Regions from separate parts of the Lysobacter koreensis genome, predicted to be linked through region 1. Evidence: riboswitches for the same ligand, from Rfam matches in the RefSeq annotation. Region 1 holds a riboswitch; the other holds the start of a gene.
The links. Region 1 has a riboswitch for cobalamin ahead of btuB (TonB-dependent vitamin B12 receptor). Riboswitches for the same ligand answer to the same signal wherever they lie in the genome.

Region 1 (7,237 bases):
CGGTCGATCCAGCCCAGCACCTTCTCGCCGGCGACGTAGAAGCGGCCGTGCTTGGTCTCGTGGCGCAGCAGCTTGGACGACATCATCGGCGACAGCGTCAGCGCGGTGAAACCGGAGACGATCACCGCGCCGGCCAGGGTCAACGCGAACTCGACGAACAGCTTGCCGGTGCGGCCGGTGGAGAACGCCAGCGGCACGTAGACCGCGGCCAGCGTCAGCGTCATCGCGATGATCGCAAAGCCAATCTCCTTGCTGCCCTGCAGCGCCGCCTGGAACGGCGGCATGCCTTCCTCGATGTGCCGGTAGATGTTCTCCAGCATCACGATCGCGTCGTCGACCACCAGGCCGATCGCCAGCACCATCGCCAGCAAGGTGAGGGTGTTGATGGTGAAGCCGAACGCGTACATCAGCGCGAACGCACCGACCAGCGACAGCGGGATGGTCACCAGCGGGATCAGCGTCGCGCGCCAGCTGCGCAGGAACAGGAAGATCACCAGGATCACCAGCACCACCGCCTCGGCGACGGTCTTGTAAACCTCCTCGATCGACTTTTCGATGAAGATCGTGGTGTCGAACGCGACCTCGATCTTCATGCCCTCGGGCAACGTGCGCTGGATCTGCGGCAGCATCTCCTTGATCGCCGTGGAGATGTCGAGCGGGTTGGCCACCGCCTGCTTGACCACCGCCAGCGGCACCGCGTTCTGACCGTTGTAGCGCGCGCGGAAGCGTTCCTCCTGCGCGCCCAGCTCGATCCGGGCGACGTCCTTGAGGCGCACCAGGTAGCCGTCGACGTCGCCGAGGATCACCTCGCCGAACTGCTCGGGCGTCTTCAGGTCGGTTTCGGACAGCACGGTGAACTCGCGCTGCTCGCTTTCGACGCGGCCGGCGGGGATCTCGACGTTCTGCGCGCGCAGCGCGGCCTCGACGTCGGCCGGGGTCAGGCCGAAGCCGGCCAGGCGCTGCGGCTGCAGCCACACGCGCATCGCATAAGTGCTGGAGTACACGATCGCCTGGGCGACGCCGGGGATCTGCTGGATGCGGTCCTTGACCAGGGTCTCGGCGTAATCGGCGATCTCGACCTGCGAATGACGGGTCGAGGAAAACGCGAGGTAGATGATCGGCTGCGCGTCGGCTTCCTGCTTCTGGATGATCGGCTCGTCGACTTCCTCCGGCAGCACCTGCCGTGCCTGCGCGACGCGGTCGCGGACGTCGGACGCGGCGCCATCGGCGTCGCGGTCGAGGCGGAAGCGCACGGTCACCTGGCTGGACTGCTCGCGGCTGACCGACTGCATGTACTCGATGCCTTCGACCCCCGACAGCGCGTCCTCGATCGGCTGGGTGACCTGCGATTCGATCACCTGCGCGGACGCGCCGGGGTAGTTGGTGCTGACGTTGATCACCGGCGTGTCGACGTTGGGGATCTGCCGGACCGCGAGGCGGTCGTAGGCGATGATGCCGACCAGCAGCACGACCAGGTTGATCACGGTCGCGAAGACCGGGCGGCGGATGGAGATGTCGGACAGGACCATGGGGGGCCTCGTTTTTGACTTTTTCTTCTCCCCTCGCGTTTCGAAGGCCTGGGGAGAAGGTGCCCCGGCCTTGATAACAGCTGGGGCGGATGAGGGTTCGGGACGAGTTCGGAGCTAAACGCTCGCGCCGAACCCTCACCCCAACCCCTCTCCCGGCGGGAGAGGGGCTCAATTGCGACTACTTCGCCGTTTCGGCCTGTTTCTCGGTGGCGGGCGCCGCCTTCGGCGCGGCATTGGGGGACGCGCCGGCTGCCGGCGGCTGGGTGCCGGCAGCCGGAGCGGCCGCCCCCGGCGGCGGCAGCGACATCACGCCGACGCCCTCGTGCATCATCGGCTTGGCCTGCCCGGCGGTGATCACCACGTCGCCGGCCTTGAGGCCTTCGACCACCTGCACCAGGCCCGGCACCCGGGCACCGGTCTTGATCACGGTCTTCTTGGCCTTGCCGTCGACCACGGTGTAGACGAAGCGGGTGTCGCCGTCCTGCATCAGCGCCTGCTCGGGCACCAGCAGCGCGTCGGCGCTGTCGGTGCCGGTGTCGAGCTGCAGCTTGGCGAACTGGCCCGGGCGCAAACGGCCGTCGGGGTTCGGGATCTGCGCGCGGACCTTGGCGCTGCGGCTGTTGGCATCGACCACCGGGTCGATCGCGACGATCTGGCCGCCGAAGGTGTCGGCCGGGAACGCGTCGACCGTGAGCGTGAGCTTCTGGCCGTTGCGCAGCTGCGCCAGCGCGCTTTCCGGGATGCTGAAGTCGACCTCGATCGGGTCCAGCCGCACCATCGTGACCAGGTCCTGGCCGGCGTTGACGAACTCGCCGACGCTGACCTCGCGCAAGCCAATCTGGCCCGAGAACGGCGCGCGCAGCGTCATCTTCGACAGCGCGGTGCGGGCTGAGGCGACGCGCGCCTGGTCGACCCCGAGCGCGGCCCGGGTGCGGTCGTAATCGGCACGCGCGATCAGCTTCTCACCGACCAGCTGGCCGGCGCGCGCGGCGGCGGCGCGGCTGTTGGCGAGGTTGGCCGAGGCCTCGTTGAGGCTGGCCTGGGCGAGGCTGCCGTCGAGCGTGAACAACGCCTGCCCGGCGGCGACGCGGCCGCCTTCGGTGAAGTGGATGCGCTGGATGCGGCCGGCGATCTCCGGGCGCACCACCACCGACTCGTCGGCGCGCAGGCTGCCGACGGTCTGCAGGCCGGCGGTGAGGGCCTGCGGCTTGAGGGTCACGGTCTCGACCGGCAGTTGCATCTCGCCGCCGGGCGGCCCGCCTGCACCGGCGCCTGCGGCGGCGTCGTCCTTGCCGCAACCGGCCAGGCCGATCAGGCCGGCGACCAGCAATCCAGAAAACAGCATCGTGCGGCGCATGGGAGCCTCGTCGTCCATTTCTTGTACTGATCAGTTTAGCCTTGCAGGGAGTCGGCTGTCCCCCTGCCAGAAGTCCCAACCGGCGCGTGGGCTCACGCCTGCAGGCGAATCGCCGGATCCGGCACAGCCAGATGCAGGGCCAGCGCCCGCGGGTCGGGCGCGGCGGCAAACGGCAGGCGACCCCAACACGGGGCCGGCAGCCTGCGTTGTAGCAACGCGAAATTGGCGTCGGCGCGGTCCATGGCCGGATCGATGTCGCTCGCGATCCAGCCCACCAGCTCCGCGCCGTCCGCCGCGATCGCGCGTGCGGTCAGGCGCGCGTGGTTGAGACAGCCCAGGCGCAGGCCGACCACGAGCACTACCGGCAGCCGCAGCGCGCGCACCAGGTCGACCTGGTCGAGCGTGGCCGACAGCGGCGCGGCCCAACCGCCGACGCCCTCGACCACCACGGCGTCGGCTTGCATGGCCAGACGTGCGTAGGCCTGCACGATCGGCGCCAGCGCCAGCTCGATGCCGGCCTCGGCGGCGGCCAACTCCGGCGCCAGCGGCAACGGGAATGGGAACGGGTTGATGTCGGCGTACGCCGGCCGGTCGTGGTCGGCTAGCGGATCGCTCGCCGCCTGCAGCAGCAGCGCGTCGTCGTTGCGCCAGCCGTCGATGGTGTGGACGCAGCCGCTGGCGACCGGCTTCATCCCGACCGCGCGCAGACCGCGCCCGCGCAACGCGTGCAGCAGCGCGGCACTGGCGACGGATTTGCCGACGCCGGTGTCGGTGCCGGTGACGTAGACGCTGCGCGGGTTCATCGGCATAGCGTACTGCGCGGCCGCGTCGCGCCGTGCGCGGCGCTACACTTCGGGCATGTTCTCCGCCCACACCCTTACCGGCAGCAAGCCGGAGCAGTACGCCCAACTCCTCGCCCAGGCACGCGCGCTGCTGGCCGGCGAGCGCGACCCGATCGCCAATGCCGCCAACCTGTCGGCGCTGATCTACCACGGCGTGCCGGGGTTGAACTGGGCCGGCTTCTACTTGTTCGATGGCATCGAGCTGGTGGTCGGTCCGTTCCAGGGCCTGCCGGCATGCGTGCGCATCCCGCTGGACAAGGGCGTGTGCGGCGCAGCTGCGTCGACCCGGCAGACCCAGCGCATCGCCGACGTGCATGCGTTCCCCGGCCACATCGCCTGCGATTCGGCCTCGCAATCGGAAGTGGTGGTGCCGCTGGTGCGGCCTGATGGTGCGCTGTTTGGCGTTCTGGATATTGACAGCCCGCAGTTGGACCGCTTCGACGCGGACGACCAGCAAGGTCTGGAAGCCATCGCCCAGGCCTACTTGGAGTCGCTCGCATGACCGCTGAAAAATTGCGCAACATCGGCCCCAAGTCCGCCGCCTGGTTGCGCCAGGTAGGGTTGCGCTCTCACGATGACATCGCCGCGATCGGCACGGTCGAGGCGTTCATGCGCGTCAAGCGGGCCGGCTTCAAGCCGACTTTGAACCTGCTGTACGCGATCGAGGGCGCGCTCGGCGACTGCCACTGGCAGGAGATTCCCGACCAGCGCCGCCACGAACTGGTCAGCGCCGCCGAAGCCGCAATCGCACTGCTGCCGCCGCCGCGCTACCGGCCGCCGGCCGGCCCGGTGACCACCACCGTGCTCACCGCCGACACCGTGGCGATGCGCGCCGGCCCCGACGACTCCGACGGCTGATCTCCCTGCGCGGCAGACGCCGGCGCCATCGCTGGCGTAGACTGCGCGCGCTTTGAGGTGACCCCGCGGCGCAAGCCAAGGGGCTGAAACGGGAAGCCGGTGACGTCCACGACCACGTGCGACCAGCCCGGCACTGCCCCCGCAACGGTAAGCGAGTCAAACCGCGACATCCGCCACTGTGGCTCCTGCGCAAGCAGCCCATGGGAAGGCGTCGCGGCTGGAGTGCAGGTCCCCAGCCGGATCCCTGCGCCCCGCTCGCGAGTCCGGAGACCGGCCTCGATGCACGACTGGTTGCGATGCGGTGGGCATTGCGCAGCGACACGGGCCGCCTGCGCGCGCCCGTCTTCGCGGCGCCTGCCTTCTCCACGCGGCTTTCCTGCACTGATGCGCGCCCGCGCTGGAGAATCCCCGATGTCGTTTCGCCTGCTGTCACCCAGCCCGTTTTCGCTGAGCACGTTGTCCCTGGCCGTGGCCTTCGCCATCGGCCTGCCCGCCCTCGCCCACGCGCAAGTCGGACGCTCGTCGCCCGATCCGGCCACCGAGCTGGACGACGTGGTCGTCACCGCCACGCGCACTCCGACTAGTGCCAACGCCGCGCTTGCGCCGGTCGAGGTGATCGACCAGGACGCGATCGCACGCAGCCAGGCGCGCTCGCTGCCCGAGCTGCTGCGCGGCCGCGCCGGCATCTCGCTGTCTAATCAGGGCGGCAGCGGCAAGCTGACCACGGCGTTCCTGCGCGGCAGCGAATCCGACCACGTGCTGGTGCTGGTCGACGGCGTGCGCATCGGCTCGGCAACCTCCGGGCTGGCCGCGTTCCAGGACCTGCCGCTGGCGCTGATCGAACGCATCGAAATCGTGCGCGGCCCGCGCTCGAGCCTGTACGGCAGCGAGGCGATCGGCGGCGTGATCCAGCTGTTCACCCGTCGCGGCGCCGGCAGCGACCGCGACCGCAGCGCGCCACGCGCCAGCGCCACGGTCGGCAGCCACGGCTTCGCCGAAGGCAGCGTCGGTTTCGGCGGCCGACTCGGGCGCGGCTGGTTCGGCGCCGACGCGTCCTACCTCAACGACGAGGGCATCGATGCCTGCCGTGGCATCGGTTTCCCGGTGTTCGCCGGCTGCTTCACCACCGAACCCGACCGCGACGCCTACCGCAGCCGCTCGCTGTCGCTGCGCGGCGGCTTCGATGCCAGCGAGGCGTGGAAGTTCGACGCCCACGCGCTGCGCGCCGAGGGCCGCAACGAGTACGACGGCGACTTCGGCAACCTGTCCAAGACCGTGCAGCAGGTGCTCGGCGGCAAGGCGAGCTGGCGCCCGTCGCAGCGGCTGCAGCTGCAGGCCAGCGTCGGCCGCAACACCGACGCGTCGGACAACTTTCTGCGCAAGTTCGACAGCTTCAGCGGCCGCTTCGTCGAAGCCGACCTGGGCCACTTCGACACCGACCGCGACAGCGCCACGCTGCAGGGCGACTTCGGCCTGGGCGAGGGCCAGTTGCTGAGCGTGGGCCTGGACTGGCTGCGCGACCGCGTCGACAGCAGCACCGCCTACGATGAAACGCAGCGCGACAACCACGCCGTGTTCGCGCAGTACCAGGCCACGTTCGGCGCGCAGTCGCTCGAGGCCAGCGCGCGCCACGACGACAACGAGCAGTTCGGCACCCACACCACCGGCAGCGCCGCGTGGGGCATCGCGTTCGCGCAGGGCTGGCGCGCCACGATTGGCTACGGCACCGCGTTCAAGGCGCCGACCTTCAACGAGCTGTATTTCCCCGCGTTCGGCGGCTTCCCGACCAGCAACCCGAACCTCGTGCCCGAGGAATCGAAGAGCTGGGAAGCCGGCGTCGCGTACCGCGGCGACCGCGCCAGCTGGCGCCTGGACGGCTTCAGCACCCGCGTCGACGACCTGATCTCGCTGGACGCGATGTTCGTGCCGCAGAACCTCGACAGCGCCCGCCTGCGCGGCGCCGAACTCGGCGTCGACACCGCCTTCGCTGACTGGACCGTCGCTGCCAGCGCCAGCGTCCTCGACACCGAGAACCGCGGCGGCGGCGCCAATGCCGGCAACCGCCTGCCGCGTCGCGCGCGGCACAGCGCGCGCATCGAGCTGGACCGCGCTTTCGGGGATTTCCGCCTCGGCTTCACCGGGATCGGCTCGGGTGCGCGCTTCGACGACGCCGCCAACACCCGCCGCCTGGGCGGCTACGCGACCCTCGACGTGCGCGCCGAGTATGCGTTCACGCCGGCGTGGACGCTGCAGGCACGCGCCGCCAACGTCTTCGATCGCCAGTACGAGACGGCCGCGTTCTACCACCAGCCCGGCCGCGAGTTCTTCCTGACCCTGCGCTACGCGCCGGTGGATTGATCGCCTCACCCGCAGCAACAAAAAAGCCCGGCAGTCGCCGGGCTTTTTTGTTGCTGCCTGCATCTTCTCACGCTAGCCATTCCAGATGCGCCAACCGATGAATACCAGCGTCGCGATAAGCGCTTCCAGCACCAACCCGAACGCAACGAAGCCGATCCAGTACTTCGCCGGCTGCCTCGCGCGATGAGTCGACCCGCCCTCGGTGCGGATCACGCCGCTACGCCACCAAGCCAGCGGCAATGACACCGCGGCCAGCAGCAATGACAGCCAGAGCAGTAGCACCAAGGGCTGGC
Region 2 (7,237 bases), on a different contig from region 1:
CCAGACCGTGCGGTACACCTGGCGCAGCAACTCGGGGATCTCGGCGATGCCCTGGATCGAGCCTTCGGCGAGCTTGATGCGGTCGCGCAACTCCGGCGTCCACAGCCCGAGTTGCTTGAGCTCGTCGGCGAGGTAGCGGTTCACGACCAGGAAATCGCCCGACAGCGTCTCGCGCTTGAACAGGTTGCTGACCTGCGGCTCGATGCACTCGTAGCAGCCGGCGATCGAGGCGATGGTCGCGGTCGGTGCGATCGCGATCAGCAGCGAATTGCGCAGGCCGTGCTCGGCGATGCGCTGGCGCAGGCCGTCCCAGCGCTCGGCCTGCGCCGGCACCACACCCCAGGCCTCGAACTGCAGCTCGCCGTGCGCGGCGCGGGTGTCGCCGAAGCTCGGGTGCTTGCCGTGCTCGATCGCCAGTTCGTTGGAGGCCGACAGCGCATGGAAGTAGATGCTTTCTGCGATCTCGCGCGAGAGCCGGCGCGCGGCTTCCGAATCGAACGGCAGGCGCAGCTTGAAGAACACGTCCTGCAGGCCCATGGTCCCGAGTCCGACCGGGCGCCAGCGCAGGTTGGCGCGGCGCGCGGTCTCGATCGGGTAGAAGTTCAGATCGATCACGCGGTCGAGCTGGCGCACGGCCAGGCGCACGGTCTCGGCGAGCTTGTCGAAGTCGAAGCGACCCGCCTCGCCGTGCACCAGGCCTTCCGAAAACAGCTCGACGTGATGCGACAGGTTGATCGAGCCCAGGTTGCACACCGCCGTCTCGTCCTGCGAGGTGACCTCGAGGATCTCGGTGCACAGGTTCGACAGGTGGATGACGTTGTCGGCGCGCAGGGTCTGGTTCGACGCGCGGTTGCACTTGTCCTTGAAGTTCATCCAGCCGTTGCCGGTCTGCGCCAGGGTGCGCATCATCCGCCCGTACAGCTCGCGCGCCTTGACCTGCTTGTGGGCGAGGCCGGCGGCTTCGGCCGCGGCGTAGGCGCGCTCGAACGCCTCGCCGTACAGGTCGGTCAGCTGCGGCGCCCCCGCTTTCATCAGCGTGGCCGGGTCGAACAGCGACCACTCGGCATCCGCCTCGACCCGGCGCATGAACTCGTCCGGGATCCAGTTGGCGAGGTTGAGGTTGTGGGTGCGACGCGCCTCGTCGCCGGTGTTGTCGCGCAGTTCGAGGAACTCCTCGATGTCGGCGTGCCACGGCTCCAGGTAGACGCAGGCCGCGCCCTTGCGCTTGCCGCCCTGGTTGACCGCGGCGACCGAGGCGTCGAGCGTCTTCAGCCACGGCACGATGCCGTTGCTCAGGCCGTTGGTGCTGCGGATCAGCGAACCGCGCGAGCGGATGCGGGTGTAGCCCAGGCCGATGCCGCCGCTGAACTTGCTGAGCTTGGCCACGTCCATGTAGCGCTTGTAGATGCTCTCCAGCGAATCCTCGGGCGAGTCGAGCAGGAAGCAGCTCGACAACTGCTCGTGGGTGGTGCCGGCGTTGAACAGGGTCGGCGAGCTCGGCAGGTAGTCGAGCATGGCCATGCGCCGGTACAGCGCCAGCGCGTCGCCGATGTCCTCGCTCAGCGCGCAGGCGATGCGCAGGAAGAACTGCTGCGGGGTCTCGATCACGGTGCGCGCGGTCGGGTGGCGCAAGAGATAGCGGTCGTACAGCGTGCGCAGGCCGAAGTAATCGAAGCGGGTGTTGAGCGAGTCGTCGATCGCGTCGTTGAGCTTGCGCGCATTGGCCTGCACGAAGCCGAGCAGGCGGTCGTTGATCAGGCCCAGTTCGTGGCCGCGCACCACCGATTGCGAGAACGCGTGGATCTCGATGCCGGCGACTTCCTTTTCGATCACGTTGCCGAGCAGGCGCGCGGCGAGGCGACCGTACTCGGGCTCCTCGGCGGTCAGCAGTGCGGCGGTGCGGATCGACAGCTCGTCGAGCTCGCGCGTGCTCGCGCCGTCGTACAGGCCGGAAATGGTGCGCGTGGCGACGCGCATCGGGTCGACGGCGTGCAGGCCGTCGCAGGTGCGGGTCACCGCGCGGACGATCTTGTTGAGGTCGACCGGCTCGCGACGGCCGCTGCGCTTGGTCACGCTCATGGTCAGGTTGGCGGCGGGCGGGGTCAGCGCGAACCCGGGCGCGGGACGCGGCTGCGCGTGCGCTTCGGGAACGAACGAGGGGCTTTGGGCGGGCGTGTCGACCGCGAGGGCGTCGGAAGAAATGTTCATGGCAAGGCTCCAGTGCATGGCGCACGGCTCGCAACCCTTCCCCTCGAAGGGCTGCGCACGGGAGCGACGACGCACCGTCGGCAAGACCGCATGCGCGGCGCCGACGGCACGGCCACGCCCCCGCGGGCGCGGAATCTGGAGGGTGGAATGCGGGTGTCGCTGAGCCGGAGACTGCGGCGGACCCGCCGGCACGCCGACGCGGAGCGACACCGACCGTCTTCCCCCGAAGATTCCCTGGCCGGTCACCGCGCGGTGTGCATCGCGCGGCTGTCGGCAGGTCTTCGGACTCGGGACGTGACAGCCACGTTCGTGGTGTCGCCTACCGGGGGTCGCTTCCCGGGCGCGAGGCGCGCCCAGTGCAATGACCACCTTCGTTTCCCATACCGCTGCGGGGCAGTGCCGGCCTTGGACGCGGCATTCTGGTGAATGCATGTCCGCACCGAGCTTCCCTTTTCAGCCGACCGCAAAGCCGGCACCGACGGCCACAACATAGCGCGTATTTTTCTTTCGTCAACGCTAAATGTTGGGTTTTGCTCGGAGGCCCATCGCCACCGCGATTTGCCGCGAAGCGGCGCGGACGGGACAATGCGCGGCCATGGCGCGGCGGCCCCAGATGGCTCCCCTTGCCCGTCATTCCTGCGAAAGCAGGAATCCAGCGACTTCGACGCAATCGCGAACGTCACTGGATCCCCGATTTCGATTGAATAAGTCCACTCGGACGCGGGGATGACGACGCTCTGAAACGCCTGCGCCGCATTCCAAACACTTCCACTCAAGGCCACCCCATGACCATCGTCCGCATGACCGACCTCGATCTCGCCGGCAAGCGCGTGCTGATCCGCGAAGACCTCAACGTGCCCATCGAGGCCGGCCGCATCACCTCCGAGCAGCGCATCACCGCGGCGCTGCCGACGATGCAGCTGGCGCTGGCGAAGGGCGCGGCGGTGATGGTGACTTCGCACCTGGGCCGGCCGAAGGAAGGCGTGTGGAGCCAGGCCGATTCGCTGGCACCGGTCGCCGCGCGCTTGTCGGAACTGCTCGGCATCGAGGTGCCGCTGGTCAAGGATTGGGTCAAGGGCGTCGAGGTGCTGCCGGGCCAGCTGCTGCTGCTCGAGAACTGCCGCATGAACGTCGGCGAGGGCAAGGACGATGAAACCCTGTCGAAGCAGTACGCCTCGCTGTGCGACGTGTTCGTCATGGACGCGTTCGGCACCGCGCATCGCGCCCAGGCCTCCACCCATGGCGTGATCCGCCACGCAAAGGTCGCCGCCGGCGGTCCGCTGCTGATGGCCGAACTCGACGCGCTGGGCAAGGCGCTCGACGCCCCGGCACGGCCGCTGCTGGCGATCGTCGCCGGCTCCAAGGTCTCGACCAAGCTCGAGCTGCTGTCGTCGCTGGTGTCCAAGGTCGACCAGCTGATCGTCGGCGGCGGCATCGCCAACACCTTCATCGCCGCGATGGGGCATTCGGTGGGCAAGTCGCTGGTCGAGATGGACCTGGTCGACACCGCGAAGCAGATCATGCGCGATGCCCAGGCGCGCGGCGCCGACATTCCGGTGCCGACCGACGTGGTGGTCGCGCCAACCTTCGCCGCCGACGCCCCGGCCACGGTCAAGGCCGTCGATGCGGTCGGCGCCGATGACATGATCCTCGACATCGGCCCGGATACCGCCGCGCGCTACGCCGGGCTGATCAAGGCCGCCGGCACCGTGGTCTGGAACGGCCCGGTCGGCGTGTTCGAATTCGACGCGTTCGGCGGCGGCACCGAAACCCTGGCGCGCGCGATCGCGGCGTCGAAGGCGTTCTCGATCGCCGGCGGCGGCGATACCCTCGCTGCGGTCGACAAGTACGGCATCGCCGGGGACGTCAGCTACATCTCCACCGGCGGCGGTGCGTTCCTCGAATTCCTGGAAGGCAAGGAACTGCCGGCGGTCAGCGCGCTCAAGCAACGGGCCGGCTGAGTGATGCGGCCCGCGCGCGCCACGCTGTTCTTCGACCTCGACGGCACCCTGATCGATTCGGCGATCGGCATCACCCGCTGCGTCGCGCATGCGTTGACCCAGATGGCACACCCGGTGCCGCCGCAGGACGAGCTGCGGCGCTGGATCGGACCGTCGCTGCGCACCAGCTTTTCGCCGCTGCTGCGCGATCCGGTGCGGGTCGAGCAGGCCGTCGATCACTACCGCGACCGTTTCGAGACCCACGGCTGGGCCGAGCACGAGGTGTATCCCGGCATCGGCGACACCGTCGAGGCCCTGCATGCGGATGGTTACCGGCTCGCGGTCGTGACCGCTAAGAACGAGCCGCACGCGCGCAAGATCGTCGAACACTTGCCGTTCGGTCGGCGCTTCGACGACGTGATCGGCGCCACCGCCGATGGCCGCCTCAGCGACAAGCCCGAGCTGATCGCCGAGGCGCTGCAACGTCTCGGTTTGCAGGCGGACGAGTGCTGGATGATCGGTGACCGCCACATGGACATCGACGGCGCGCGCCACCACGGCATGCGCAACATCGGCGTGCTGTGGGGTTTCGGCGGCGAGGCCGAGTTGCGCGGTGCCGGGGCCGACCATCTGGCGGCCGCGCCCGCGGAACTGCCGGTGTTGCTGGCCGCCTAGCCGCCCTGGCGCGCGCGCCAGTCGCGCGCGAGCAGGCCATAGATCGCCGAATCCTGCAGCTCGCCAGCCACCAGCCAGCGCTCGCGCAGCAATCCTTCGCGCACGAAGCCAAAACGTTCGACCAGTGCGCACGAGGCGGCGTTGCGCGGGTCGACGTCGGCCTCGACGCGGCGCAGTCCCAGTCCGTCGAACGCGTGGGCCAGTGCCAGTTGCAGCGCCTCCCGCGCGAGCCCGCGGCCCCAGCGGTCGGAGCGCAACGAATAGCCGACCTCGGCGCGTCCCTGGGCGCGGTCGATCGAGAACAGGGTCACGCCGCCGACCAGGCGGTCGTCGCCGCGCTCGGCGATCGCCCAGCACAGCAACCGCCGGGGATCGCGGCCCGACATCGCGTTGGCGAGGCGGTCCTGCGCCTGCGCCAGCTCCGTCCACGCCGGAAAGCTCCAGTAGCGCATCACCTGCGGGTCCGAATGCACCGCATACAGGTCATGCAGGTCGTCTTCGCGGAAGCCGCGCAGGCGGATGCGCTCGCCGTCCAGCACCGGCAGGTCATCCAGCACGCTCGCGGTGTCTTGCGTCGAGGTGGGTGCAGCGTCGTCGCCTGCCATCGTCATGGGTGGGCAATCCTGGGTGCTCGGGAGCTGTGCTAGCGTTCATTGCACTCTAGGAAGTCTGCCATGCCGACACCGCTTCGCCGTACCAAGATCCTCGCCACCCTCGGCCCGGCCACCGATGTGCCGGGAGTGCTCGATGCGCTGCTGACCGCCGGGGTCGACGTGGTCCGCCTCAACTTCTCGCACGGCGATCCCGCCTCGCAGGTCGCGCGTGCCAACGCGGTGCGCGAGGCCGCGCTGCGCGTCGGTCGTGAGGTCGGCATCCTCGCCGACCTGCCGGGGCCGAAGATCCGCATCGAGCGCTTCGCCGAAGGCCGGGTCGAACTCAAGGCCGGCGATCGCTTCGACCTGGTCGCGCGCAGCGACGCGCCCTTGGGCACGACGCGCGAGGTCGGGGTCAGCTACCTCGGCCTGCCCGGCGACGTGCAGGCCGGCGACACCCTGCTGCTCGACGACGGCATGATGCAGCTGCGCGTGGATGCGGTCGAAGGCGAGCGCATCATCAGCACCGTGCTCAACGACGGCGCCTTGTCCGACCGCAAGGGGTTGAACAAGCAAGGCGGCGGGCTGTCGCTGGGCGCGCTCACCGAGCGCGACAAGGAACTGATCGTGGTCGCCGCGCAGATCGGCGTCGACTTCATCGCCGTGTCGTTCTGCCGCACCGCACAGGACATGCACGACGCCCGCGCGATCGCCCGCGCCGCCGGCAGCGATGCGGCGCTGGTGTCGAAGATCGAACGCGCCGAGGCGATCGAGAACCTGGTCGAGATCGTGGAAGCCAGCGACGTGGTGATGGTCGCGCGCGGCGACCTCGGCGTGGAGATCGGCGATGCCGAACTACCCGGCCTGCAGAAGAAGATCATCCGCGAATCGCTGGCGCAGAACCGGGTGGTGATTACCGCCACCCAGATGCTGCAGTCCATGGTCGAAAGCCCGATCCCGACCCGCGCGGAGGTGCTCGACGTGGCCAATGCGGTGATCGACGGCACCGACGCGGTGATGCTGTCGCAGGAGTCCGCGGCCGGCAAATACCCGGTCAAGGCGGTCGAGGCGATGTCGCGCATCTGCCTGGGCGCCGAACGCCAGTTCGAGATGGACACCGATTTCGAGAAGGCGCCGCGCAACCTGCAGCGCGCCGACCAGGCGATCGCGATGGCGGCGATGTTCCTATCCGAGCACATCGGCGTCGGCGCGATCGTGGCGATGACCGAGTCCGGCGGCACCGCGCGCTTCCTGTCGCGGTTCCGCTCGAGCGCGCCGATCTACGCGTTCTCGCGCCACGACGGCGCGCGCCGGCGCATGGCGCTGATCCGCGACGTGTTTCCGATCGACTTCGACAGCCGCGGCATGGCCTCGCGCGACGCCGCCCGCAACACCATCCGCCACCTGTTCGACGCCGGCCAACTGTCCGCCGGCGAGCGCGTGATCTTCACCAGCGGCGACACCATGGAACAGCACGGCGCGACCAACACGCTGCGGTTGTTGCAGGTGGGCGCAAACGGCTGCGCCGAGGGGCTGGGGGAGTTGTGAGGCGTAGGGCGGGTTTCAACCCGCCGCTTGGGTGGCTCGGCCAACGGCGGCGGGTTAAAACCCGCCCTACGGTTTCGTAAGCCACTGTTTCGCATGGCCTCGGTCGGTGGAGGCGGGCTATAATCGCCGGCTTCCCACCCGCACTCGCAGGACACCCATGAGCATCGAACAGCTTGCCGAAACCGCCCAGGCCATGGTCGCCGCGGGCAAGGGCATCATCGCGATCGACGAATCCAACGCCACCATCGCCAAGCGCTTTGCCGGTGTGGGCAT

Region 2: linked by a shared signal. The riboswitch ahead of ACFQZQ_RS08030 (ribonucleoside-diphosphate reductase subunit alpha) and the one ahead of btuB (TonB-dependent vitamin B12 receptor) in region 1 are both predicted to bind cobalamin.

Annotation. Positions count from the first base shown of each region.
Region 1 is NZ_JBHTIH010000007.1:85,960-93,196, forward strand. Features, by position in the region: gene ACFQZQ_RS12450 (efflux RND transporter permease subunit) at 1-1,529, opposite strand, end outside; gene ACFQZQ_RS12455 (efflux RND transporter periplasmic adaptor subunit) at 1,708-2,886, opposite strand; gene bioD (dethiobiotin synthase) at 2,979-3,689, opposite strand; gene ACFQZQ_RS12465 (GAF domain-containing protein) at 3,745-4,230, shown strand; gene ACFQZQ_RS12470 (TfoX/Sxy family protein) at 4,227-4,586, shown strand; cobalamin riboswitch at 4,625-4,879, shown strand; gene btuB (TonB-dependent vitamin B12 receptor) at 4,998-6,944, shown strand; gene ACFQZQ_RS12480 (hypothetical protein) at 7,017-7,237, opposite strand, start outside.
Region 2 is NZ_JBHTIH010000003.1:585,571-592,807, forward strand. Features, by position in the region: gene ACFQZQ_RS08030 (ribonucleoside-diphosphate reductase subunit alpha) at 1-2,079, opposite strand, end outside; cobalamin riboswitch at 2,464-2,703, opposite strand; gene ACFQZQ_RS08035 (phosphoglycerate kinase) at 2,994-4,169, shown strand; gene ACFQZQ_RS08040 (HAD-IA family hydrolase) at 4,173-4,823, shown strand; gene ACFQZQ_RS08045 (GNAT family N-acetyltransferase) at 4,820-5,434, opposite strand; gene pyk (pyruvate kinase) at 5,498-6,964, shown strand; gene ACFQZQ_RS08055 (class I fructose-bisphosphate aldolase) at 7,122-7,237, shown strand, end outside.